Linked DNA regions of Flocculibacter collagenilyticus. The protein of the gene in region 1 interacts with the protein of each later gene in a pairwise test. Links are inferred from orthologs where the notes say so. Each region holds a gene or a part of one and is shown in the gene's direction. Other genes may lie near its edges.

Region 1 (11,555 bases):
CACACCCAATATTTGCCGTCGACTCTATTAACGTGCACAAAAACTCGTAGCTGTCTTGCTCATCAATACCAATGCGTGTTTTTAACGTAACCGGGATCTTCACCACGCTATTCATCGCTGAAATACAATCGGCCACTAATGCAGGTTCAGCCATTAAGCACGCACCAAAACGACCATTTTGAACACGATCAGACGGGCAACCTACATTCAAATTAATTTCATCATAACCACGCTCTTGTGCTATTACTGCACACTTAGCTAATGCTTCAGGATCGCTACCACCTAACTGCAGCGCAACAGGGTGTTCCTCTTCATTAAACGCCAGATAATCGCCTTTACCAAACAAAATAGCGCCCGTTGTTACCATCTCGGTATATAACACTGCATGGCTGGTTAACACACGGTGAAAGTACCGGCAATTTTTATCAGTCCAATCCAACATAGGCGCAATAGAAATCTTTCTATCAAGCGAATTACTTGTTTTTAAAGGCGTAGCGCCTTGTTTCACTGTATCTTTGGTATTCATTAAACGTCTCTCAATCGCCCTTTATGTTCTGATAAAGTCCCCATAGGTATCCCGTATATATCCCATAGAAAAGTAGGACAATGGCATCAATTTCATTTCAAAAAAGAAAGAAAAAGGACGGCTCGGTTATTTGCCATTGCGAAAGTGTGATTAAAAATTGGGAAAGATTATACATCGTGCATTAAAAACTTTCAGCAGTACTAAGATTGCTGATTGTTGTGTAAAAATTATAAGCCGTTTATACTTTAAAAACTTGAATTATATTTTAGTGTTAGTTATCTATTGATATCTTAACAATAATTTATACTTTTGATTTATGGCATGAAGAACGCATTAAGCTTGCGCTAAGGGAACAATGAGTAATAAAAACGCACCCGCTACACGTAGTCAATTTGTTAGTTTTGAAATTATTGCCAGTGCAATTTTCGTGATAACTATTGCGATGATCTCGTGGAACTGGACAAATCGCGTTGCTGTTGTTGATAAGAAATTTGAACAGTTTGATCGCCGTTTTGAAAAAATGGACGAAAAGCTGGATAAGCTTATCTTGTCAGTGAATACCATTCAAAGCACGATGGCGACAAAAGATGACTTATTAAAGCTATCAAGTAGAGTGACTGAAGCTGAGAAAGTGATTGCACGTCAAGACTTCAGATTAGAGCACGTTGAAAAGAAGGTGCTTTAATAAGCACCTTTAATACATCACTATTTGTTTTCCCCTTTATTAAATAATCTTCTCCCTTTTCAATCTTATTACTCGCTTTAGGCTAATCTTTTAGTTCAAGCTGAATTGAGCAATTTTAATACAACTGTCATCTAGCCTTCATCAATCTGCATAGTTAACGCTCTAATTTAGTTGGCTCATTTCTACCAACTAAAATAATAAAGAGCCAAAAATGAAACGATTACTACTTGCATGCCTTACCCTTACGGCATCTCTTCCTGCGTACGCTTTATCTTCTAGCCACTGCGGCAGTTATCAATGTCCTACGGGTGCTGCAAATAATAATGATGTGGTCAATCGCAGTATTTATGTACTGAGTAATAACCGCACCACAAAGTTTGCAGATTGGGTGGCATATAAAGTGACACCACAAACCATTGACGGCCCTAGCCGTTCGAGAAGCTGGAAAGCAGATCCACTTATCGCCAGTCAATACACATTAGAACCGGATGACTACCAAGATGCGCATGCTGTTATTCATACCGATCGTGGGCATCAAGTACCATTAGCTAGCTTTAGCAACACGAACGCTTGGGCAGACACTAATTATCTATCAAATATTACACCTCAAGCCTCTAACCTAAATCAGGGACCATGGGTTAAATTAGAAAATAAAGTCCGTGACTACGTTAGAACCGGAGCGAATGTTTACGTTGTTACGGGCCCGTTATACGAGTATGCCTATGCAACTTTGCCGATGGCAGATGAAACTCACCAAATACCCAGTGCTTATTTCAAAGCTGTGTTTACCATTAGCAATGCAGGCTGGGTAAATGCATCTGGGTTTATTATGGAGCAAAGCAGTAGTCGCTATGACAGTTATTGCGGAAAAGAGGTGACGATTAATGAAATTGAGCAACGCACAGGCTTAAATATTATGCCCACTTTACCGTCATATAAAGAATATGCCGTTGAAGATCGTATCGGCGGCCTTACTAACGAGCTAGGTTGTTAGCAAGTTTTGCTATTTAGCTTTTGAATTATCATCCGCAGCGGCATCACTCACTTTTCGGTCAAAACGTACAATGGGTATGCATTGAATTGTTACAAACTGCCGCTGCTTCATATGAGCTGTTAATTGGCAGCTGTTATTACAAATGATATTATCGTCGGCTGAATTTAACTGTGACGATATCTTATGTCTGTAATTACTACCTTCTTAAATAGTGTATTAAAGTACCCTGTTAGATGGCTTATTCGCTCTAAAATCATTCCAGCGGACCCAACACAAGAGTTGGACTTGGATGCTGGCTTACCGATATTTTATATTTTGCAAACGCAATCAAGCAGCGATGTCATTGCACTTGAAAAAGCGTGTCAGAAAATAGGATTACCAAACCCCGTCAAGCCCGCAGAGCTAAATGGTAGTGTATTGCAACGTACTTTGTATTTGGCTCGTCCGCAGCCTGTGTTCGGTGATAACAGAAAGCCCACGGATGCGCTTCAACAAGGCGAAGCATTAATCCAAGCGCTACGAAAAAACCCTAGCCAAGACGCATTATTAGTGCCTGTCACTATTGTGTGGGGCCGAGCACCTGGTAAAGAACAAGCCAGCGTTCAACAAATTATTGATGATGTTGAAGCACCAAGCTGGTTCCGCAAAATGTTTACCGTGCTATTTTCAGGCAGAGATAATCTTATTCGTTTTAGTAAACCGGTTTCGCTTCGTACATTAGTTGATCAACACGGGCATAACGAGCGCACCGCTCACAAATTGCTACGCGTAGCGCGTTTTCATTTTTATCGCCAAAAACTGGCGGTCACAGGCCCACGGTTAACGCGCCGTGCAGAATTATTTAATAGTTTACTGGCTGCGCCTTCACTTAAAAAAGCCATTGAAGACGAAGCCAAAAATAAGAAAATCACCATTGCTCAAGCACGCCAAAATGCGGTGAAGTTATTAGATGAAGTAGCCGCAGATTACCGTGATTCTTATATTAGAATTGGCGATCGTTTTTTAACATGGCTATGGAACAAGCTATATCGCGGTATTATCGTTAATAATGCCGAAAAAGTAACCGAGCTAGCACAAAGTGGCCACGAAATTGTGTATGTGCCATGCCATCGCAGCCACATGGATTATATGCTTTTAACGTATGTAATCTATCAACAAGGATTAGTAGCACCGCACATTGCAGCGGGTATCAATCTAAACTTCTGGCCAGCAGGGCCTATTTTCAGAAAATCGGGCGCCTTTTTCATTCGTCGCAGCTTCCGGGGCAATAAGCTGTACTCTGCAGTCTTTAGAGAGTATCTCAGTCAGCTTTTTTCAAAAGGTTATTCAGTAAAATATTACACTGAAGGTGGACGAAGCCGTACTGGTCTTCTGCTACAACCTAAAACAGGAATGCTCGCAATGACCTTGCAATCAATGCTACGCGGCATCGAGCGACCGATCACGCTAGTGCCAGTATACCTAGGTTACGAGCATGTAATGGAAGTGAGCACTTACTTAAAAGAGCTAAAAGGCAAAACCAAGAAGAACGAATCAGTATTTGGTGTATTCAAGGCAATTAAAAATTTACGCAACTACGGGCATGGTTATGTCAACTTTGGTGAACCGATTTCTGTTAATCAGTTTTTAAATGAACAAGCCCCTGATTGGAAACAAGACATTGACCCACTAGAGCCACAAAAGCCTAGCTGGCTAACGCCAAGCATTAACGTGCTTGCTAATCAAATAATGACACGCATTAACAATGCGGCAGCGCTGAATAGTGTTAACTTAGCTGCCCTCATTTTACTATGTGCAGATAAGCATGCGCTTACTCGCAAAGAATTGACCGCACAATTACAGCTATACATTCAAATGCAGAAACAAGTACCATATTCATCACAAATTTCGGTGCCTGAAGAATCAGCCAGCGAACTAATTGATCATCTAATTGAAATGCAAAAAGTGCAACAAACCAGCGATCAATTAGGCGACATCATAAGTTTGGATGAAAAAGAACAAATCCTGATGAATTATTATCGCAATAACATCATTCATCTATTCGCCATTCCGGGCTTACTCGCCAGTATTGTCGTTGCTCATCAACAAATCGATGAAGATAAGGCTGTTAAGCTGGTTTTAAGCTTATTCCCATTGTTCAAAAAAGACTGGTTCTTAAATGATCAGTGTCCTGAAGAATACACTAAGAATATGCTTAACTTTTTAGTAGAAAGCGGCTTATGCACACGCGAGAATACATTAATTAAAGCAGCGGCTAGGCAATCTAACCAATTCTTTAATTTGCAATTGCTTGCTAACAGTGTGGAATTGATTTTACAGCGCTACGCCATTGTCTTTACAACCATTACTGAGCAGCAACCTTTATCTCGCTCAGCGTTGGAAAGCCAAAGTCATACCTTAGCGAAACGACTGTCGTCGTTGCATGGGATTAACTCACCTGAGTTTTACGATAAAAAGGTGCTGTCTACGTTAACGAGCGCACTAAAAGAACAAGCGTTAATTACCGTAAACGAGCAAGGTGATTTAGTGCCGACTACAGAGTTAATTAATATTAAAAATGATGTAGTTAGCTTATTAAGAAACGAAGTGATCCAATCACTACAACACTAACGGTTAACTATCAGTACTGGGTGTAAGCGGCAATGATATAGCAATCATGCAGCTTACACTTTATACCCATTTACAGGCTAAAAGTATTAACCTCTATTACGCATTATGCCTTCTTGTACTGTTGAGGCCACTAGCTCCCCTTTACGATTAAAGAACTGCCCTCGTACTAACCCTCTTGCGCCACTTGCACTCGGGCTATCAACCGCATAAAGCAACCAATCATCCAGTCGAAAATTACGATGAAACCACATAGAGTGATCAATGGTCGCTACTTGCATGGTTGGCTTCAAAAATGATTCACCATGAGGCTGTAATGCAGTGGGTAAAAAATTAAAATCCGAGGCATAAGCAAGCAGATATTTATGAATGCGCGGATCATCTGGCATCTCTCCGTTTGCTCTTACCCACACATAGCGCACTGGTTCGGTAACTTCTGGTTTAAACGGGTTATTAAATCCAACTGGACGCATTTCAATTGCTTTTTCACAAGTGAACTTGCTACGGATCTGCTCTGGGATCAAATCTTGATGCTCAATGTAGAAATCTAATTCCGCTTGCAATTTTTCAGGTCCCGGTACACTTGGCATCGGCGCTTGATGCTCAAACCCTTCTTCTTCGCTTTGATATGATGCTGTTAAGTAAAAAATAGGCTTACCATATTGAATAGCACTGACTCGGCGGGTACTAAAGCTTCTGCCATCACGAATATTTTCTACGTCATACACTATGGGTTTTTGCGCATCACCTGGTCTTAAAAAATATGAGTGAAATGAATGCACTTTACGATCTTCTGATACGGTATCTTTTGCTGCAGAAAGTGCTTGCCCCATAACTTGTCCACCGAAAACGGCTTTAAAGCCGAGATCTTGGCTTTGCCCCCGATATATACCCTGCTCGATGGTTTCTAACTGCATTAACGATAATAAATTCTCTAAAACTTGACTCATGCTTTAAAATTAATCCTGAATATTTATAAACTGTAAAGCCATGTTTGCACTTAAACGGCTTGCGCATGTTTCAATTGTAGCTTATTGCAATGAATAAACGCCATGTGATTCAACAAATTTTGAGGATTTACAATGCCCTATTGGCTGATGAAAACCGAACCAGACACCTTCAGTATTGACGATCTGGCAAATATGCCTGATCAGACCACTATTTGGGATGGTGTACGCAACTATCAAGCACGTAACTATATCAGGGACAAAATTAAAATTGACGATAACATATTGATTTATCACTCAAGTTGTCGAAATATAGGTATTGTTGGTTGGGCAACTGTGGTACGCGACGCATATCCAGATCCCACTCAATTTGATCCTTCTTCACGCTATTATGATCCAAAAGCAACTGAAGAAAATCCACGATGGTTTTCGGTGGACGTAAAATTTAATAACAAGTTTAATCAGCTCGTATCGCTAGCCACACTTAAAGATATTGACGGGTTAAAGGCACTGCCTTTAGTTAAGAAAGGTTCAAGACTATCGGTGATGCCCGTCAGTAATAGCGAATGGAAAATAATAAACGCGTTAGCTAATTAACTGCATAGTAACTGGATAAGTGAGCAAATTTAGTCTAAGCATTTATTAACGCAAATAATAAATTGATACTATCGGAATGCATCATTATGGAAAAGGAAAGGCGGTCTGGTAAAGCGTCCAGCTCTGAATATTGGAGTCGGTTAACGTTAGCACAAAAGTTTGCAATGAATGAGTTAAATCATTATGGCTATCAACTGGTATTCGTTCGGCAAGAAGGTGGCAACTTGCTAGCAATTGCCATGCAGGATGATCGGGCTGCGGTTATCTCGTTCGATGGCGATATTGACTTAAACCCAGCCATTGAAATAAGGAAATAATTATTGATTACAGGGATTGACTAGCTGCACTTGTGCGTAAGTCTACGTCGGTTTTTTATCGTCTGGTTGGGCTGTGTCTGCTTGACCACCTTCAACTGTAGCAATTGCGTCTTCAACTGACACTTCGCCAGCGTGCTCATCTGCAATATCAGCCACGCCAATAACACCTTCTTTTGCTTGATTTTGCTTCTCTATTTTTGCTTTTAATTTTGCATGTTTAGATTTTGCTTTGTTTATGGCCGATTTTTTACGCTCGCGTACACTGGGCACCACAAGATAGTACAGCAATAGCACCGCCCACGAAAAAAAGATGGCGCAAATTAACCATACATTTTTTTCGTTTTTTGCCGTACGTTTTGACCCTGCAATCAACCCTACAGGGATCAAATAAATACATACCAGAAATAAGTTAAATATCGGATCTGACATGTCGCTTATTCACATTAGGCATCAGTCTTAATTTGCTGCCAATCTACCTCATTGGGCAGCACCCGTGTTTCAGCTAAGTAATGCAAAATTTGCCCTTCTTTAACCACAATGTCGTTTGCTGGATTTAAATCCATACCATCACCAATTCGGTTATCTGCTAAAGCAATAATAGTTGCTGCATGGACATCTTTGAAATAATGAAACAAACTTTTAAACTGGGTATGGCCATTAACCGCAGCTGGTATCGCCAGACTAAACTGAGTATCACCGTACAATGTTGAAAGCATCTCTTCTTGTACACGACTAGCACCTGGATCTTGCATAGTACGCACTAACATCTCAGCCGTTTTAGACGTCGTACATTCGATATTACTGCAATGGTCACGTAGCATTTCCATTTTAGTTTCATCTTCAAAATACGCACTAATATGGCACTCTGCTGATACTAAACCAGAAATTCGCAAACCCGTTGTAAATGTTTGATTATCGTCTTCACCGTCAATAATTACTCGCGCAGCATGACTGATTGCGACCCTTGTTAACTCGTTTTTATCCGTCATCGATGTGAGTTTGGCAAAATCAACCTGCTCGTAGTCAGAAAATGGGTGCAGCATATCTTCTGTGACACATAATAAAATAGAACGCTGGACTCGCTTGCTATCACCTAATATATGGTCGATCATTTTCTTTGTTCTAACCGGATGCCAGCCAAAAATGATAATGTGATCTGTAAAATGTTGAAAATCTTTTTCGCCTGTCATATTTCGCCTCATAACTTTACTAACTGTTTGGCCTAATTTACCCAGCACTGCACCAAAAAGTGCTAATCCAAATGGAATCTGCAATACCGACACTACCCACTTACCCATTTCTGACTGTGGACTAAAGTCGCCATAACCAACTGTACTTGTTGTAACAATATAGTAATAGGGGTAGTTCACTAGCGATGTTAACTCGCTTTCACCTAGATAATGAAGTAACGCCCAAGTGGCGCCTGCATGAAGCAATAGCATAATTGATATTGCCATCCAACTTACGCGATCTATATGTTGCTTAATAACTTTTAAAACGTGTCTTAATATCATAAATTCTATTGTTTCGCGGGTATTGTATTGGTTAGGCTACGTATTTTTTGATGTTAACAATGTATCCATCGAAAAAACAGTACCTAGATAAAATGAAGCTTTTTTTAAAATATCTAACTATTTTTTAAAAAATATCTAATTTATTGTGCTGGTCGGATTGCAATTTATTCATAACCGTTTATGCTGAATTACGGCTTGTAAAAGCTGTAAAGGCAAACTTAGCGAAAGCTGAGGACGCAAAGTTTCTGGTCTAAGGGTTATACCTACGATTGCGGAACCGCCAGCTATTAGTGGGGGCTTGTTGTTGGATGTCCCGTTGGTCGTATCCTTGTTTCCAGTTTCATGTTTCTTTGCTTTCGCTTGCCCTTTTCTAATGTGAGAATCGGGCTTGCTGAATGCAAGCCAAATCACTTTCCTTGCAATTATCTCTTTAATTTTTCGTGCTGTTGGTTTAATTCAGTCGCTATGTACTGCTCTACCTGTTTTTCTAATGCCGACAAAGGAATTGACCCTTCGCTCAAAATCACATCATGAAATTCTCGCACATCAAATGCATTTCCTAATTTTTCTTCCGCCAAAGCTCGTAGTCGCTTAATGGTTAGTTCGCCTAATTTGTAAGACAGTGCTTGGGCGGGCCATGAAATATATCGATCAATTTCCGTTCTTACGTTATGAGCCGATAACGCCGTATTACTTTGTAAGTAATCAATGGCTTGCTGGCGTGACCAATGTTGACTATGCATCCCTGTGTCAACCACTAAGCGGCAAGCCCGCCACATTTCATAGGTAAGACGGCCAAATTGGCTGTACGGATCCTGATAAAAGCCGGCTTCCACGCCTAACCATTCAGCATATAGCCCCCAGCCTTCACCAAAAGCGGAAATATAACTATGCTGGCGGTAAGGTGGCACATTGTGCATCTCCATATTTAGCGCGATTTGCAAGTGATGCCCCGGCACGGCTTCATGAAAAGTTAATGCCTCTAATACATAAAGTGGACGACGCTCTAGAGCATAAGTATTAACCCAATAATAACCGGGCTGCGTTTCAGATTGCGGCTGAACATAGCGCCCAGTCGTATATTTGGGGGCAATTTCATCAGGTACAGGAGCAATACCATAAGGCGTGCGCGGTAGTTTTTTAAACAGGCTCGGGAGCTTTGCATCCATTTTTTTAGCGATGTACGATGCTTGTTTTAATAACTCATCTGCTGATTGCGCATAAAATTGAGAATCGCTGCGTAAAAAAGCGATAAAGTCCGCAAAATCCCCTTCAAATTCTACCAGTTCAATGATTTTTTCCATTTCTGCACGAATACGTTTTACTTCTTTTAAACCAAGTTGATGGATTTCGTAAGCAGTCATAGACAATGTGGTGTAATAAGCAACCCGGTTTTGATAAAAAGCATGGCCATTTGGCAATTGCGTTGCAGCTATGTGCTTACGGCTAGCAGGCAAGTATTGCGTTGTAAAAAACTGGTAGTACTGTTCAAAGGCTGGGTTAATCTGATTTGTAATAACCTCAACGGCTTGCTGCTTAAGCGACTCGGCTTGTTTGGCATCTATCGCGAGTTTATCCATATCATTAAAAGGCGCAAAAAATATGCTTTTTTCAGGTGTATTTGAAATGTACGCTTTGATGCTATCTTCAAAGCCTTGCAATACCGCTGCAGGTTGCGTGATACCCTCGGCAATACCTTGTTTCATCCACATAATATTTTGCGAAAAATAGGAGGCTATTTGCTGTAATCGCGCGAGGTAATCTTGATAATCTTGTAACGATTGAAAGCGCACCATACGAGGCAAAAATGCTAGTTCACTATGAAAGCCACCTTCAGCTGTTAATGGCATATAATGCGCCTTAAATTTATGCTCATCGACCGCATTTTTAATCTGTCGATAAATAATAGCGTGGTTGAGTTGATTGTCTTTACTTAACTTTGTGACATCCAATTTAGCTAATTGCGCTAAAAACTGTTGTTCACGCGCAGCCTTTTCCTCAAGCATCGTTTTAGACAAATCAGGCAACAAGTGGTTATACCGTGTATCACCTGTTGACGTGGCAAACATTGGCTGTGTTTGCAGTTGGTATTGCCAAATGGTTTCAGCTAACTGCATAAATTGTATATCCCATTTGTTTTCTTTTGTAAGTTGCGCCTGCTCTGCTAATCGAGTTTCAGCTGAGTTAGGAGGCGGAGGCGTAGCATAGGTCGTCACGGTAACTAAATAAATAATTAACGACGCGCTGATGTTGCGTAGGAGAGTATTGTTTAACATGGATACCGACTCTTTTGGCTGATTGAGTTGATTAAAATTTTTATTAACGAAAATAGTATCAAATCGCTCAGCTATTAGATAACACTGTTTAATACTTCTTCTGTATTCTCTATTACGCCCTGAACAAATAAAAAATCGTTAATAATTAATAGGCTAGAATATTTAATTTTTTGATAAAAAATCGTAGGCCTACTTTTCTATTAAATCACCGCAAGCCCTATCGATGAATAATCGACCAAACGATGTATTAACAACTATAAAATTTAAATTTTACACTAGATGTTTAGTGGTAAATTGCGCAGAATGTCGGCGCTGATAATTAACCCTGAACGCTCCCATGAGGTTGCTTCGATGAAATACCACGATAGTATGGACAAAGCCAATGACATTCTGGCAAAAGTGACGCAATTTTTAACTAAACTTGCGCTACCTGCCACGCCTGTCAATTATGCTGTTGCTTACGAACATATATCAGGAAGAAATACCCCGCTATCCCAAGCGATAAGACAACGCGAAAAAAGCACTCTGACATTAGATAGTTTCTTTTTTGAAGAGCTATACAATGAGTGGATAGCAAAGCCGCACCCTGCTACCGAAAATGTACTGGAAGGGTTCGGCGAAATGCTCACCGATATTGGCAATAGCACTCAGAAAGCGAATCAGTCGGTTAATCAATATATTGAGCAATTAGATCAGGGATTATTGGCACTTGACGAGCTAGGAAATGAAACCACGAAAGAAGTCATTGCCCAACTCATTAATGCCACGTACGAAATCAAATCGTCACAACAACAATTGCAAGATCAAATTTTAGAAGTGTCAGCACAAGCAGTAGGCTTAAAGCAAGATGTTGATGATATGAAAAGTGAGCGCCTGCTCGACAACCTAACCGGCATGCATAACCGCAAGTCAATGCATGAAAGCGTCGACATCTGGTTGACTGAAAAGCCCGAGCGTCAAATTGCAGCTATCGCAATTGATATTGATCACTTTGATCATTTTAATGAAAATTACGGCTTTATGATTGGCGATGTTGTCTTAACGAAAGTCGCTAAAAAAATACAAACCTACATCAGAGAAAGTGGTTTACCC
Region 2 (17,638 bases), 2.2 Mb from region 1 along the record:
ATTTATGCCTTATTCAATTAGTGCCATACATGCCTTGCCATACACCGCCAAGTTTGTTGAAATTTATAACTACCCAATCACACGTTTCAATTGAGGAAATTCTTATTGTCATTTTAGGTATTGATCCCGGCTCTCGCATTACAGGCTATGGCGTAATAAAGCAGGTGGGACATCGTTTTGAATATTTAGGCAGTGGCTGTATTCGTTTAACGGATGGTGAGCTGGCTGATCGATTAAACATCATCTTCAATGGCGTCAGTGAAATTATTTCTCAGTTTAAACCTCAAACATTTGCCATTGAGCAAGTATTTCTTGCCCACAATCCCGACTCTGCGTTAAAACTGGGGCAAGCCAGAGGGGCTGCGATAGTGGCCGCAACACAGCGCAACCTTCCTGTTTCAGAATATTCTGCACGACAAATAAAACAGTCTGTTGTTGGTACAGGCGCGGCAGATAAATCACAGGTTCAACACATGGTACAAGCTATTTTAAAATTACCTGCTAAACCGCAAGCTGACGCGGCTGATGCGTTAGCAGTTGCAATGTGCCATGGTAATACACAACAAAGTTTGCTTACAATGGCGGGCAAAGCAAAGAAAACGGTACGTGGGCGGTTGCGTTAAAAATTGCAACAGAGATTACCGTTTTTTCAGACTTATTCAAAAATAAAAATTAAGAGTACAGTGTAAATGATCGGAAGAATTCGAGGAATAGTGATAGAAAAGCAGGCGCCTGAAGTATTAATAGAGGCTGCAGGTGTTGGGTATGAAATACAAATGCCAATGACTAACTTCTATCAACTTCCAGACGTTGATCAAGAAGCTGTTATTTACACACACTTTGTGGTTAGAGAAGACGCTCAGCTTTTGTACGGGTTTATTAATAAAACGGAACGACATTTGTTTCGTTTACTCATAAAAGCCAACGGGGTAGGGCCAAAGTTAGGATTGGCAATTCTTTCCGGAATGTCGGCTGAACAATTCGTACAATGTGTTCAACATGACGACTCAACAGCGCTTGTGAAATTGCCAGGTATAGGCAAAAAAACAGCGGAACGACTCATTATTGAAATGCGCGACCGTATTAAAGATTGGGGCGTTGATATATCTGCAGATACCAGTAATAAGATATCTGGCACAATGCAAATAGAATCAACGTTCGTTATTAAAGACGATCCTTCAGACGATGCAATGAGTGCACTGGTATCACTTGGTTACACACAAAGCCAAGCGCAAAAGGCTGTTAAAGCTGTTTACAAAGAAAGCATGAATAGTGAAGAAACAATCAAGCTTGCGTTAAAAAGCATGCTTTAAGGTAAATAATTTATGATAGATGCTGACCGATTATTACAACCTTCTGCTGACTTTGAAGATGAGTCAATTGATCGCGCCATACGCCCTAAATCGTTAGCCGACTATAAAGGTCAAGATCATGTAAAAGAGCAAATGGCGATTTTTATTGAAGCGGCGCGCAAACGGAGTGAACCGCTTGATCATTTGCTTATATTTGGTCCACCAGGACTGGGGAAAACCACATTAGCAAATATTGTTGCGAATGAAATGGGTGTCAATATTAAAACGACGTCAGGCCCAGTATTGGAAAAAGCAGGCGACTTGGCCGCGTTACTCACAAACTTAGAACCCAATGATGTACTGTTTATAGATGAAATTCACCGCTTAAGCCCTGTTGTTGAAGAAGTGCTATACCCAGCTATGGAAGACTATCAACTAGATATTATGATTGGTGAAGGGCCAGCAGCGCGTTCTATTAAATTAGATTTGCCGCCATTTACGCTTATTGGTGCAACAACCAGAGCAGGTGCGTTAACGTCACCGCTACGCGACCGATTTGGTATCGTTCAACGCTTAGAGTTTTATAACAACCTAGATTTAGCGGATATTGTAGAGCGCTCTGCGCATTATTTAAATTTGGCATTGAATAAAGAAGGCGCATTTGAGATTGCTAAACGTTCTCGCGGCACACCTAGGATAGCGAATCGCTTGCTTCGTAGAGTAAGGGATTATGCAGAAGTTAAAGCGAATGGCAACGTTGATAAAGAAATAGCAGACAAAGCATTGGCTATGGTTGATGTAGATGAAGAGGGTTTCGACTACATGGACAAAAAGCTTTTGTTGGCCATTATTGAAAAATTTACAGGTGGTCCCGTAGGGTTAGAAAACCTTGCGGCTGCAATAGGGGAAGAAAAAGATACTATTGAAGATGTCATTGAACCGTTTTTAATTCAGCAAGGGTTTATTCAAAGAACGCCGCGCGGGAGAGTTGCCACGCAACGCGCATTTCAACACTTAGGCTTTAGCCACGACGAATAACATATTTCTGTATTAATAACAGTCAAACACTCATGCTTAGTAGGTGTGGGGGTTTTGTGCCTAAACGAGTTGCAATAAATTTTAGATAAAAAAAAACCCGTCAAATTGACGGGTTCAACAACAAGTTGAAGGAAGGAAGTTAAATCCAGGGAACTAAAGAAACTGTGGGATTAAGACAATTTCTTGGGTATTCTGCTATATCAGTTAAATCATCACTAAATAACTAAGTTTGCGCTAGCTCTGAATACGGACGCTATAATAGTGATAAACATGGTTACCTTCAAACAAGAAAAATTAGATATTCACATTAGTTTTAATAATGGTAAATATGTATTCCGTTCCTATAAGTGAGTTTTAATTGAAGATTAAATATAAATAACTCTTTATTTTTCATTTGTTTGCTATTTTTTATAAAATGCAAACACATTAGTTTAATCATTAGATCGGATTGTTAATGTGGTGCTTTATGCATGTTTATCTGCATATTTAGTTACAAGTTTTATTTTTCAATACCAAAAAATATTTATTAGACTCTATTTTATTCTTTAATTGTAAGTTAAATATGACTGAGGCATTGAAATATAAGGTTTGCGAACCTATCATTATAGAAAATAACAAGAACACTATTAAATTGGGTGGTTAATGCGCTTTAGTATCCCTATTCGTATTTATTATGAAGATACAGATGCAGGTGGCATTGTTTATTACGCTAATTATTTAAAGTTTTATGAACGTGCCAGAACAGAGTGGTTAAGGGATTTAGGCATTGAACAGGATGGCTTATTGGCGCAGAATATAGGCTTTGTTGTTAAACATGTTGAAGTAGATAACAAACTGCCTGCTAAGTTTAATGATGAAATCATCGTTTCTTGTGAAACAGAAAGTGTTAAGTCAGTATCTATAGTGTTTAAGCAACAAATTCATAATCAAGATGGACTTCTTATTAATAGTGCAAAGTTTAAAGTTGCTTGCGTCGATTTATATAAAATGAAACCCCTTGCTATTCCAAAGCAGATATTAGAGGTGTTAAAAAGTGTCAGCTGAATTATCGTTTTTAGATTTATTTATGCAAGCAAGTCTGCTTGTAAAACTTGTTATGTTAAGCTTATTGGGTGTTTCCGTTGCATCATGGGCAATGATTTTTCAGCGTAGTAAAGCGCTAAAAGAAGCTGAAGAAAACGCCAGAAAATTTGAAGATAAATTTTGGTCAGGCATCGATATTGCGAAGCTTTATAATGAAGTTTCGGCACGCACTAATTCTAATGATGGATTAGAGCACTTATTCAAATCTGGCTTTAAAGAGTTTGCGAGAAGCCGCAAAACCCAACTTAGTTTGGCCACACTTGATGGCACCCACCGTGCAATGCGAGTTGCCTTATCGAGAGAGATAGAAAAACTTGAAACACATTTACCTTTTTTGGCAACTGTAGGTTCTATTAGTCCGTATGTTGGGTTATTTGGTACGGTTTGGGGTATTATGAACTCCTTTATTGCTTTAGGCTCGGTACAACAGGCCACGCTTGCGATGGTCGCGCCAGGCATTGCAGAAGCGCTTATTGCAACTGCTATGGGGTTATTTGCAGCTATTCCAGCTGTTATTGCATATAACCGCTTCTCTCATAAAGTTGAAATTATAGAAGCTAGCTATGGCAACTTTATGGAAGAGTTCTCAAATATATTACACCGCCAAGTTACGCTTAAATCTGGTAACGAAGGCGTATAGTCATGTATCAACGTAAAAGGCGTAGGCCAGTATCAGAGATCAATGTCGTACCGTATATTGATGTAATGCTGGTATTACTGATAATTTTTATGGTGACCGCTCCACTCATAACTCAAGGAGTAAAAGTTGATCTGCCACAGGCAACCGCCGAACCACTTTCAGAAGATTCTAAACCGCCACTAATAGCATCTGTGAATGCGCAGGGTGAATACTTCTTATCAGTTGGGGATAATAAAGATCAAGTGTTACAACCAAGTGAGTTGGCGGTTTTGGTGAGAGCCAACCTTGAAGTTGAACCTGAAACTCCTGTTATTGTAAAAGGTGATAGAGCGGTACCATACGACAAAGTAGTTCAACTTATGGTGTTGCTGCAAAACGCTGGTGTTCCGTCAGTTGGTTTAATGACAGACTCTACAGAAGAATAATGTTAGTGAAAAATACGACTTACACTTTACCCTCAATTAAATCAATTGCTTTACATATTGCAATTGGTGTTCTACTTCTTGTAAGTGTTGACTTTTCAACACATGAAAAACCCAAACAAGCTAAGCAAGCGCCTGTAATAGAGGCGGTGACGATTGATCAAGCCGCACTTGAGTCTCAAATTAAAAAAGTTAAAGCACAAAAAGACGCTGCGCGAAGAAAAGAAGAACAACGGGTTAAGGATTTAGAAGAACGCGCTAAACGCGCACAACAACAGCGACAGCAACAAGAAAAGTCAATTTCTGATCTTGAAAAAGTAAAACAGAAAAAACAAGCTGAACGTAAACGCGCAGAAGAAGCAGCTGAAAAAGCGAAAAAGAAACAGCAACAAGAAAAAGCAAAAGCCGATAAGCTTGAAAAGCAAAGAAAGCAGAAAGAGTTAGAAAAACAGCGTGCCGAAAAAGAAGCTAAAGCAGCGGCTGAGAAGTTGCGTTTAGAAAAAGAAAGGGCACGTAAAGCGAAAGTTGAACGAGAGCGTAAAGAACGTGAAGCAAAAGAGCGCGCAGCGCAAGAAAAGTTAATGGCGGAGCAGCTAGCTAAAGAGCAGGCGGAACGACGTGCTGCAAGACGTAGCCAAGTAATGTCAGAGTTAGCTAAGTATCGAGCGTTAATCACGCAGCGTATACAGCAAAATCTAATCATTGATGAGTCAATGAAAGGAAAGCAGTGTCGTTTAAATATCAAACTTGCGTTTAATGGATTGGTTACACAAGTAAAAATATTAAGTGGTGATCGTATCACTTGTGATGCAGCACAACGCGCAATTTATAAAGCAGAAACTTTGCCTGTATCTAAAGATGCTGATATATATAACGAGCTAAAAGATATTAACTTAACGTTTGAACCTGAATTTTAATAATTGGTATAGGTACTTATGAAACAACTTTTTTTATTCTGTGCATTAATACTGTCTAATGTGGCAAATGCCACGTTAGAAATAGTAATTACAGAAGGCATTGATACGGCAAGACCCATCGCAATTGTGCCATTTAAATATGAAGGGAAAGGAAATGCGCCGCAGCGTATAACTGACGTAATAGCGGCTGATTTAAGAAGAAGTGGCAAGTTTAACCCTGTCTCTGAAATCAGTATGCCGCAATTCCCAGCTACAGACAGTGAAGTTGACTACTCTATGTGGGCATCTGAAGGTGTAGAGGCAATCGTAGTTGGTACTATTAAAGAATATTCATTAGATCGCTATTTAGTATCTTACGAAGTTATTGATGTGATCAGAGGCCAAATTACCGGTGGTCAGGCGCAAATGTTAAGTGGTGGTGAACTTATTCAAAGTGAAGACCATGTACTTGATAGTCGTCAAACGGTGATCTCTAGCCAGCAATTTAGACAATATGGTCATCGCATTAGTGATGTTGTATATGAAAAGCTGACGGGTGAGCGTGGCGCATTCTTAACGCGTATAGCGTACGTTATTGTACGAGATAACGATTCCTATCCTTATCAACTGGTTGTTGCAGACTATGACGGTGAAAACGAACAAGTTTTATTGCGTTCTAAAGAGCCGTTAATGTCACCTTCATGGTCGCCTGACGGCACTAAACTGGCTTATGTCACGTTCGAAAAGCGACAAGCACAAGTTATTATGCAAGACATTTATTCAGGCTCTCGTGAAGTTATTACGTCATATCCGGGAATAAATGGGGCGCCTAACTGGTCTCCTGATGGGAAGAAAATGGCGCTTGTTTTATCGAAAGACGGGAATCCAGAAATTTACGTTAAAGATCTGATTAATGGCAAATTAAGACGAATTACACGTCATCGCTCTATTGATACAGAGCCAAGTTGGTCTCCAGACGGCAAAAGATTGGTTTTTAGTTCCGAGCGGGGTGGTAAACCTCAGTTATATAGCGTAAATTTAAGTAATGGTAAAATAAAACGTTTAACTTTTGACGGAGATATGAACCTAGGTGGTGCAATTACACCTGATGGAAATCAGCTCGTTATGGTTAATCGTACGCGTGGTAATTACCACATTGCTAAAAAAGAATTTAATTCTAATGTGTTTCAAGTACTGACGAAAACACGCTTAGATGAATCACCAAGCATCGCGCCTAATGGTTCAATGATTATTTACAGTACATTACATCATGGCAAACAGGTTTTAGCATTGGTATCGATGGATGGTCGTTTTAAGGCAAGGTTGCCAGCTGCTAACGGGCAAGTTAAGTCGCCTGCATGGTCGCCATTTTTATAATAAATTCATTCATAATTTTGAGTTAAGAAAAATAAGGAAACCGAAGAATGCACCTAAACAAGATCTTTAAAGGGCTATTGGTCGCACTTCCCGTTCTTGCAATTACTGCATGTGGTTCTACAAGCTCTACGTCTGCTGGCGAAGGAGCAAGTACGAGTACTTCATCACAGCAAACTTCAACTGTTGAAAATGAGCAAAATACAACAGAAGTTGCTGTAATAGAACGTACAGCAACACCTGAAGAAGAAATGCGTAAAAAGTTTGAACAACTTCGCAGAGAGCACATTGTTTACTTTGACTTTGATAAAGCAACGGTAAGTGGCGAATTTGCTGAGTTACTTCAAGCACACGCTGACTTCTTGGTAAAGAACGACAGTGTTAAGGTGTTAATCGAAGGTCATGCAGACGAGCGTGGTACGCCAGAATACAACATTGCTTTAGGTGAGCGTCGTGCTAAAGCGGTTTCTCAGTACTTACAAAACTTAGGCGTAATGAATAGCCAAATCTCGATTGTTAGTTATGGCGAAGAGAAGCCTTTAGATAAGAGCCGTAGCGAAGCTGCATTTGCAAAAAATCGCCGTGCTGTATTAGTTTACTAATAGAATAAATATTACATATGAATAAAGTAGTATTAATTGTTGCCACTTTAATATGCGGGAGCTCCACTGTTGTGGCTGCTCCCGCTCCTGTTTCTGATGCAACGGGATCTAGCCTTGAAAAAAGACTAGAAACCATTGAGCGTATATTAACTGCTAGAAATAAAGCACAAATCCAACTTCAACAGCAAATTGACTTGATTCAAGATGAGGTTAATGAAGTTCGTGGTGTTACAGAGTTACATACGCACAAATTAGAGCAGCTATTAGAAAGGCAACGTGAACTTTATCAAGAAATTGATAAACGCGTATCTGCGGCTTATAGCCAACCGACCGTTAACTATCCTTCGCAACAAACACCTACTGTTGATAGTTCAGGCTACTCGGGGTCGATGAGCGAAAATGAAGCTTACGACCGAGCAGTGAATTTAGTTCTTAAAGATCGTAACTACGATCAAGCTATTCCTGAGTTTAAACAGTTCTTAAAAGCTTTCCCAAGTTCGGCTTATAGTCCAAATGCACATTATTGGTTAGGACAGCTTTTATTTAACAAGAATGAGTTAGCGGAAGCGAAAACACAGTTCGAACGTGTTGTTAGCGGCTACCCAGATTCTAATAAACGAAGTGATGCATTACTTAAGTTGGGTGCAGTAGCACAAAAGCTAGGAAAAAAAGCTGAAGCCAAAGCATATTTTGAAAGAGTTATCGCAGAATATCCTGAATCTACAGTTGCGGGTTTGGCTCAATCTCGCTTGAAAACATTACGATAAGTACGATTAATATACGACTTTAAGTGCTTTAGGTCGTTTATTGAACATGTAACGCTTAAATTAGTAATTAATCGCAACTTTAGGTTGCACTAAATTCTTAAATAAGTATTATATGCGCCCGCGGTGGGTCATTAGCTCAGCTGGTAGAGCAGTGGACTTTTAATCCATTGGTCGAAGGTTCAAATCCTTCATGACCCACCACCGCTATTTTTTATATTGGGTCATTAGCTCAGCTGGTAGAGCAGTGGACTTTTAATCCATTGGTCGAAGGTTCAAATCCTTCATGACCCACCACTTATTTTTAGGTGGGCAATATAAAAAGTAGAAACAACATTTGGGTCATTAGCTCAGCTGGTAGAGCAGTGGACTTTTAATCCATTGGTCGAAGGTTCAAATCCTTCATGACCCACCAATTTTTTGGTCAAATGTTGTAACGTAAATCTGTATTAAGTGGGTCATTAGCTCAGCTGGTAGAGCAGTGGACTTTTAATCCATTGGTCGAAGGTTCAAATCCTTCATGACCCACCACTTAATACAACCCTATTGGGGGTCATTAGCTCAGCTGGTAGAGCAGTGGACTTTTAATCCATTGGTCGAAGGTTCAAATCCTTCATGACCCACCATTTTATACAATCCCTTTGCGGGTCATTAGCTCAGCTGGTAGAGCAGTGGACTTTTAATCCATTGGTCGAAGGTTCAAATCCTTCATGACCCACCATTGTATTTGATAATCTCCCTCCCTTATATAACTTAGCTTTCAGCTAATTATGCGCTATAGCAAATTGCTATAAACCAATCTTCATATTTTATGGTCAAAGCATACAACTGGCGTATTAAATGGCGTATAATCCGCACCCTATTTTTTAAATTGAATGATAGTGAGATAAATGAGTCAGCTTCAAACAGTTTCAACAGACTTCGTTTTTCCTAAAAAACCAATGCCTTTGTCTGTAGAAGAAAAGGTAGCGTATAAGTCACGTATTAAAAAGTTATTGATTGAGCGTGATGCGGTATTAGTTGCCCATTATTATACGGATCCAGAAATTCAAGCACTTGCTGAAGAAACAGGTGGTTGTGTTGCCGACTCATTAGAAATGGCACGTTTTGGCAATAACCATAAGGCGAAAACATTAATTGTTGCTGGTGTAAAATTTATGGGGGAAACCGCAAAAATTTTAACACCCGAAAAAACAGTGCTTATGCCAGATTTAGAAGCTACATGCTCATTGGATTTAGGCTGCCCTGCGGACGAGTTCTCAGATTTTTGTGATCAACACCCTGATCATACCGTTGTTGTATACGCTAACACGTCAGCTGCGGTAAAAGCACGAGCTGACTGGGTTGTCACGTCGAGTGTGGCACTAGAAATTGTTGAACACTTAGACTCTGAAGATAAGAAAATTATCTGGGGACCAGATCGCCACCTAGGTGCTTATATTTCAAAACAAACGGGTGCTGAAATGCTAATGTGGCAAGGCGCTTGTATTGTGCATGATGAGTTTAAAGCAAAAGCACTCGTAGAATTAAAGCAACAACATCCTGATGCAGCTGTGTTAGTACACCCAGAGTCACCTGCTTCAGTGGTAGATCTTGCAGATGCGGTTGGCTCAACCAGTCAGCTGATCAAAGCCAGTGAAACAATGCCTAACAGTAAGTTTATTGTTGCAACTGATAAAGGCATTTTTTATAAGATGCAGCAAAAGCAACCAAATAAGACGTTTATTGAAGCCCCAACAGGCGGTAATGGTGCAACGTGTAGAAGTTGTGCGCATTGTCCTTGGATGGCTATGAACGGCTTACAAGCAATTGAAAAGTCATTACTTGATGCTGAAGGTCATGAAATTTTTGTAGATGCGGATTTAAGAGAAAAAGCACTCATTCCGTTACACAGAATGCTTAACTTTGCAGCAGAGAACAAGGTAACCGTAAAAGGTAACGCATAATATTACTACCTGTTCTTTTTAGCGCTTTTATATGAAAGTGAGTGAAAAGGCATGTTAAGGAGTAAATATTAAGCAACTAAGCTGGGTTACGCATAAAAAACTTGAAACCCAATAATTAATTACCTACTATACCTGCCGCTGTTAATGTTAATAGCGGCTCAGTTAGCGACACAGCTAATTGAATAATGCGGAGAGATGGCTGAGTGGCTGAAGGCGCACGCCTGGAAAGTGTGTTTAGGTTAATCCCTAACGAGGGTTCGAATCCCTCTCTCTCCGCCATTTTTATACTTATTTCACATCTTTATACTCATTCAGTAGCTCGCTCAGTAGCTCAATTCAAAAAACAGTAATTCAATTCAAATATAGTCGCCCATTAATCTCATTATCAATTCAAGCTTATTAATTTTCAAAGCATGCTCAGACGCAGAAAATTGGAGCTAAAGCATAAATCCTTAGCTCCAACATAGTGTACTACCTGTGTTTTAAGATATCGCTTCTTGTTTAGCGTCTTTAGTAGTGTCAACTTCTTGCGCTTCTGCTGAGTTACTTTCATGTTTTTCTTCAGAATCTAACAGCGTTGCTAGCCAATTTCCTTCATCACTGGCTTCAAGTGCAATTTTTACTATCATCGTTAGCGGCACACTTAACAGCATACCTACAGTGCCAAGTAACCAGCCCCAAAAGATTAATGATAAAAAGACGACAAGTGTAGAGAGGCCAACACCACGTCCCATATATCGAGGCTCAATCACGTTACCCATTAACGTATTAATTAAGATATAACCCAAACCAATAAAGCCTGCTTGTGCAGGACCCAATACAACCAGTGCAGTTAATACAGCTGGCACTGCCGCAAAGATAGAGCCAATATTAGGTATGTAGTTCATTAGGAAGGCGACCACCCCCCATAATAAAAAGTAATCCACGCCGAATGCCCACAGCATAATAGTGACAATGACGCCAGTAATTAGGCTGATGACGGTTTTAATTGCTAAGTAACGGTTGACTGAATGTAGGAAACGATCGATGTGTTGAAGCTTCATGGTTGGGTCGTCTAACGCAACATGAATTTTTTTAGGAATTGAGCTTGCTTCAAACAGCATAAAAATAACGGTTAGGATAATTAAAAAAAGATTAGCCATAACTCCGCCCAAACCGCTTAGCATTTTAGCGACCATAGACATGGCAATGCTTGGATCAAATAGCGACAATAACTGCTCTTTATTAATAAAAATATTAAACTCTGCCAGTTTGTTAACTATCCATGTTAATTCTTCACTTAACTTGGTTTTATAAGTCGGCATTTGCAGAGAAAAGTCATTAAATGATTGCCCAACCAAGCCTGCAATGGATAAACCGATAGTGAGTGCTAACAAGATTACAGTAAAAACGGCTAAGGATTTTGGAAGTTTAAGCCGCATTAGCCAAGACACTAATGGATTACAAATAATGGCAATAAAGACAGATAATAAAAACGGAACGATGATAGCGCTGGCTGCTTTAATCCCAGCAAGTATAATAATGAGGCAGGCACAAATAAGTAATGCCCTTAATACAGGTGATTGTTCTCTAAACATTTTCATTCCATTTTTGTTACTGCGAAGTTAGGCATTATAAATACTATAAGAACACTTTGTATAGCCATTACTTTTGGCGCTGAATTCATAGCCAGATGACAACGAATATGCGGCCACTATTCATAATGATATGGCATCAATGTTGATATCTGTTACAGTACAACATTATGGCAGTAAAGCTTTTAAGAGTGATTTAAGCTGGTAATTGGTAGGATAAATGGGGTAAATGCGTCTAAAGCAGATAAAACTTGCTGGTTTTAAGTCTTTTGTTGATCCAACAGCTATTCCTTTTCCAGATCAAATGACTGCAATTGTCGGTCCAAATGGCTGTGGAAAGTCCAATATCATTGATGCAGTACGTTGGGTATTGGGTGAAAGCTCGGCAAAAAATTTACGTGGCGATGCTATGACAGATGTTATTTTTAATGGGTCTACGCAGCGTAAGCCAGTATCACAAGCCAGTGTAGAATTGTTGTTTACTAACACCTTAGGAAAACTGGAAGGTAGTTTAGCAAATCGTAATGAAATTGCGATTAAACGACAGGTCACCAGTGAGTCAAAATCCACCTACTTTTTAAATGGCACTAAATGTAGACGGCGAGACATTACCGATATCTTCTTAGGCACAGGATTAGGGCCGCGCAGCTACGCGATAATCGAGCAAGGAATGATTTCTCGCTTGATAGAGTCTAAGCCACAAGATTTACGTGTATTTATTGAAGAAGCTGCGGGTATTTCTAAATATAAAGAACGACGCAGAGAAACCGAAAATAGAATACGACATACTCGTGATAACCTCGAACGCCTTGAAGATGTTAGAGAAGAGCTCTCTACTCAGCTAGATAAGCTTAAACGCCAAGCTGCTTCAGCAAAGCGCTACAAAGAATTAAAAGCGACAGAGCGTAAATATAAGTCTGAACTACTCGCACTAAAGTGGCAGCGTTACAACCAACAAGTGATGTTGCTTGAGCAACAATTAAAAGAAAGTGATGCAAGTATAGAGAAATGTATTGCCGACCAACGCGCTAGTGAAAAAACAGTCTTATCAATTAAAGCGCAGATTGAAGAAGTTAAAACCAAGCATGGTGAAGTGCAGCAATACTATTATCAAGTTGGTGCAGACTTAACACGTATTGAACAAAGTATTGAACATACAAAACATAAGAAGCGTTCACTTAATCAAGAAGCAATTCAGCTTAAAGAGTCGTTAGTGCAACTAACCGACTTCCAGCTTACTGAGCAAGCGCGCCATGAGGAGCTTGAAGCCCTGCTCAGTACTGCTGAGCCAGAGTTGGCCTTACATGAAGCCAGATTAGCGCAACTTCGTGAACAGTTGGAACAAACTCAAGCGCATTACGATCACAATCAACATCAATGGGAGCATGTGCTTCATAATACCTCGAAGCTCAAGCAGCAATTAACTCAGCATAACTCTGCTATCCAAACTAAACGAAATCAAATTAACCAAGTAAAAGAGCGTTTAGCAGAGCTACTTGCAGAGCAAGCCAGTTTGGATGTTGAGGCTGACTCATTAGTCATCGCGCAAAAGCTAGAAGCGCAAGAAAAAGTACATGATGATATTGAAGCATATACTCGTCTGAAAGCAGAGTTAGCGCAGCAATATACGGAATTACAAGAACAGCAGCAATTATGCGATAAAGAGCAACGCCAGCAGGAAAAGGGATTGTTAGATATTCAAGCTGAATTAAAGTTGCTTGAAGCATTTCAGCAGCAGTTTATTGAAAACTCGAATAATGAGTTATCTAATTGGTTAAACAAACAAAACCTTTCTACATCTTATTTGCTTGAGCAGATAACAGTTAAAGATGGGTGGCAAACCGCCGTTGAAGTTGCGCTAATGGGGGGCGCAACACAACAACAAGTCATTTTCGTAGATTCAAGTGAGCTGTTACTTAACGAAATGCCTGACGACTCTTATTTATTGGTGTGGCAGAACAACGCACAAGCTAATCTAAATAATAAAAGCTTAGCCTCAGTTATTGTTGACGGTTGCTACCCTAATTTCTTTAATTACATACAAATTGTTGATCAATCGGCAAGTGAGCGAGCGACTTTGCTCTCACCGGAATTTTCTAGTTGGATCACACCAGAAGGGATAATGGGAGGTGATAACTGGGTTAAGTCGGTAACCAAAGATAACCAATTAGGCTTTTTTAAACGCCAGGAAACAATAAACCAATTAAAAGAGTCGATTAAAACAAAGCAAACGTCACTAGAAAAAATTGATCAACAACTTAGCACGTTCAGCCAGCAAAATTGCATTTTGGCAGATAAGTTAGAAGATAGTACTAACAAGTTGCAGCAGGCACAGACGAGTTATGCGGGTTTAACGACAGAAGTAAACATGCTAAAGCAGCACTCGTTAAAATTAACAAATACCCATGAAAAATTAGGCCGCACAATACAAGAAAAGAATGCTGAATTAGATACACTCGCGCATAGCCTTCCAGAGCTAGAAGAGCAGAACGATGGCTTAAAGCAACAGCTATTAACAGCAGAGCAAGGGCATGAAGATATTGTGTTGAATAAAGAAAAATATTCGCAGCAACTTCAGTTGATAAATGCTCAACTACACACAGAACAAGCTGCTGTTACTCAATTAAAACTTTCAATGCAAGACTATCGCTCGCAGCTAAGTGCAAACGAGTTAGCAATTAATCGAACTAAAACGCAATTAGCGAGTCTTAACGAAAGATATACACTGATTAATGAACAACTTAACGAAAGTGAGCCGCCAATTGATGCCCTATTGGCAGAGCAGCAAGAAACGCTTTCAAAGCATTTACAAGCGGAAGAAGACGTAAAGTCTTATGCGATTAAAAGTGAGTCATTAGCACATGAAGTGTCGCATTTAGAAAAAGCGCAACATAATACATTAACGCAAGTTCAAGCTATGCGAGATAAGCAAGAAGAAACAAAGTTAAAGCGTGAAGGCGAATTAGTGCGGGCGAGTAACATACTTGAGCAAATAGATGAAATGCAACTACGTGTGAAAGACATTACTGATGCAATGGACGCCTCTGCCAATGAAGAGATATGGCAACAAAAGCTAGACAAAACCTTTGCGTCAATTAGTCGTTTAGGTGCAATAAATTTAGCGGCAATAGAAGAGTACGACGTACAAGCTGAAAGAAAAGCATATTTAGACGCACAAAATGACGACTTAACCTCTGCGTTGGAAATATTAGAAAGCGCAATAAGAAAGATAGATAAAGAGTCTCGCAGTAAATTTAAAGCTACGTTCGACGAAATTAATGACGGATTACAAGCGCTATTCCCAAAAGTATTTGGTGGCGGGGCAGCTTATTTAGCATTAACGGATAATGACTTGTTAGAGACTGGGGTGACAATTATGGCTAGGCCACCCGGCAAGAAAAACTCTACCATTCATTTACTATCGGGCGGTGAAAAAGCATTAACAGCGTTGTCTTTAGTTTTTTCAATTTTTAAATTAAATCCTGCGCCATTTTGTATGCTGGATGAAGTTGATGCACCGTTAGATGATGCGAATGTTGGGCGCTTTTGTAAATTGGTTAAAGAAATGTCAGATACAGTGCAATTTATATACATTAGCCATAATAAAGTGGCGATGGAAATGGCATCACACTTAACTGGTGTTACAATGCACGAGCCTGGCGTGTCTCGAATGGTAGCGGTAGATGTTGATGAAGCCGTAAAAATGGCAGATGCATCTTGAATTTCATAATTTGGTCGTTAATATTGAGCGGTTTACATGCTCTATGTTATACAGCGTGTATGAGCTGAAAAGATAACCGTTTTAGAATACTTAAAAGGCAAAAGGTCTTTTAATGAAGGTCTTCAGACCCCACATATAACAAGAATAAGTAAGTGCAAGAAGGCACTTAGAAAAAAGGTATTAAACATGAATATGGCTGAAGAATTAAGACTAGTACTTATTATTATTGGTGCTTTAGCAATTGGCGGACTCTTAGTTCATGGACTATGGACGGTAAGAAAGAACAATAAAGCCTCAAAATTAGATAATTCAACAATAAATGCTTATGAATCGGGTGACGAAAAGCAGAGCAATGATGCAAACGCTGAAGGGTTTGACCAATACGGTGTAGGCAAAGTTAAAGTGGTGAGTAAGGCGACTAGAGCGCCTGAAATGCCGGCAAGCGAAACACCAACAATCCATACAGGTGAGCACTCTCGTCAAGAGCCTAACTTTAATCACCAAGCCGTTGAGCCTAACATAGCTAATTCAGCAAGTTTTGAATTAAATGTAGAGCCGCGCGAGCAGTTTATTGAACCAAGCTTAAGTGTTGAGCAAGTTGATGCGCCGGTTTCTGAAAACGAGCCTTATTACTCTTCGCAGCACATGCATCAAGACACGTCACAAGATGCTTCTCATAATACAGCTCATACTATAATAACTAACAATAATGCCGATGCGTTTGAAGATAGCAAGGTAGAGACAGCCCCTGCGTTCACTGAGCAAGCTATTACTGAGCCAGTTAGCACGCAAGAGCAGTCTTTCTCGCATGATGAGAGTAGCCCAAACAGCAATGAAGAAGTTGAAGAAGAGCTCCAAGCGGAAGAAGTGTTAATCATTCATGTGGTAACACAAGACAAGATGATGCCAGGTGCTTCATTATTGCCCACGTTACTGACATTAGGTTTTAAATACTCAGATATGGGCTTATTCCATCGCCATCAAGATAATAGCGGTAACGGTCCAGTACTATTTAGCCTAGCAAATATGTACAACCCAGGTACATTTGACATAGATACGATGGAACAAGTAAGCACCCAAGGTGTAAGTTTGTTTATGACATTGCCTTGTGCGGGCGATGCCCTGCAAAATTTTAATATGATGCATAACGCGGCTAAAAAGTTAGCTGAAGATTATAACGCACAAATGTTAGATAACAGTAGAAGTGTACTTACCGTGCAAACTGTTAGACATTATGTGGAAAAGATTAGAGAGTTTGAACGCAAAAAACTCATTGCAGGTTAACCTCTTAAGCCAAGAGTCTCTCTAAACACTGATAAAATATTTAATTTGATAAACCTCTTTCGCATAAAGAGGTTTATTTTTGGAACTGGAATTATGCAAAACGACCCTCAAGCCCAAGCAGCCGCAACAATTACGTCACTCAAAAAACAGTTAAACGAGCATAACTATAATTATTATGTGTTAGATCAGCCAACGATTCCAGACGCTGAATATGATCGCTTATTCCATCAGTTGAAAGCCCTTGAGGCAGAGTATCCTTCACTTAAAACGGATGACTCACCCACACAAAAAGTTGGTGGGGCGGCGTTACGCAAATTTAGCCAAGTCACGCATGAAGTGCCTATGCTTTCACTAGATAACGCCTTTTCAGACGAAGAATTAAATGCGTTTAATAAACGTATTAAAGATAGATTAAAGCAATCTGAAACGTTGGACTTTTGTTGCGAGCCAAAACTTGATGGGTTGGCAGTTTCGCTATTATATAAAAACGGGCAATTAGTGCGTGGCGCAACAAGAGGTGATGGTGCCACTGGTGAAAACATCACTGAAAACGTTAAAACAATTAAGAATGTACCATTGAGTTTACGTGGTGAAGACTTCCCTGAAACGATAGAAATACGTGGTGAAGTTTTTATGCCATTGGATGGTTTTCATCGTTTTAACCAGTTGGCAGCAGAAAATAATGAAAAACAGTTTGTTAACCCAAGAAATGCCGCAGCAGGTAGCTTACGCCAGTTAGACTCTAAAATAACAGCCAGTAGGCCGTTAATGATGTACGCCTATTCTGTAGGGCTGGTCGAGAACGAAAAAAAACCACTGCCGGATACGCATTTCCAACGACTAATGCAATTAAAAGAATGGGGCATGCCAGTTTGCCCTGAAATTAAAGCCGTATCGGGCGTTGCAGAAATTATTGAGTACTACCAATCAATCATGCAGCGCCGCTCAACGTTAGGTTATGAAATTGACGGTGTGGTCAATAAGGTCAACCGCATTGATTTA

What was found.
Region 2: the proteins of plsB (region 1) and ybgC interact in binary tests that used the Escherichia coli proteins (3 or more experiments, as listed by UniProt). The link is inferred for Flocculibacter collagenilyticus from one-to-one orthologs.

The regions. Positions count from the first base shown.
Region 1 is NZ_CP059888.1:137,895-149,449, reverse strand. What follows is about bases 2,052-5,101. They hold plsB (glycerol-3-phosphate 1-O-acyltransferase PlsB), read left to right. Parts: upstream 2,052-2,388; coding sequence 2,389-4,815; downstream 4,816-5,101. Other genes in these bases: tesB (acyl-CoA thioesterase II), read right to left, coding at 4,902-5,101; HUU81_RS00665 (DNA/RNA non-specific endonuclease), read left to right, coding at 2,052-2,205. In the rest of the region: tRNA dihydrouridine(20/20a) synthase DusA, read right to left, coding at 1-526; HUU81_RS00670 (hypothetical protein), read left to right, coding at 882-1,211; more of HUU81_RS00665, read left to right, coding at 1,423-2,051; more of tesB, read right to left, coding at 5,102-5,762; HUU81_RS00650 (EVE domain-containing protein), read left to right, coding at 5,895-6,356; HUU81_RS00645 (hypothetical protein), read left to right, coding at 6,443-6,673; HUU81_RS00640 (hypothetical protein), read right to left, coding at 6,716-7,102; HUU81_RS00635 (potassium channel family protein), read right to left, coding at 7,117-8,187; HUU81_RS00630 (DUF885 domain-containing protein), read right to left, coding at 8,610-10,463; HUU81_RS00625 (GGDEF domain-containing protein), read left to right, coding at 10,815-11,555. UniProt on the Escherichia coli protein: Catalyzes the transfer of an acyl group from acyl-ACP to glycerol-3-phosphate (G3P) to form lysophosphatidic acid (LPA). This enzyme can utilize either acyl-CoA or acyl-ACP as the fatty acyl donor.
Region 2 is NZ_CP059888.1:2,359,457-2,377,094, reverse strand. The notes cover bases 1,904-4,673. They hold ybgC (tol-pal system-associated acyl-CoA thioesterase), read left to right. Parts: upstream 1,904-2,972; coding sequence 2,973-3,374; downstream 3,375-4,673. Other genes in these bases: tolA (cell envelope integrity protein TolA), read left to right, coding at 4,484-4,673; tolR (protein TolR), read left to right, coding at 4,056-4,478; tolQ (protein TolQ), read left to right, coding at 3,364-4,053; ruvB (Holliday junction branch migration DNA helicase RuvB), read left to right, coding at 1,904-2,330. Outside these bases: crossover junction endodeoxyribonuclease RuvC, read left to right, coding at 30-623; Holliday junction branch migration protein RuvA, read left to right, coding at 690-1,313; more of ruvB, read left to right, coding at 1,326-1,903; more of tolA, read left to right, coding at 4,674-5,392; Tol-Pal system beta propeller repeat protein TolB, read left to right, coding at 5,411-6,748; peptidoglycan-associated lipoprotein Pal, read left to right, coding at 6,796-7,347; tol-pal system protein YbgF, read left to right, coding at 7,419-8,114; quinolinate synthase NadA, read left to right, coding at 9,002-10,057; HUU81_RS10460 (AI-2E family transporter), read right to left, coding at 10,540-11,634; chromosome segregation protein SMC, read left to right, coding at 11,861-15,352; cell division protein ZipA, read left to right, coding at 15,539-16,636; NAD-dependent DNA ligase LigA, read left to right, coding at 16,730-17,638.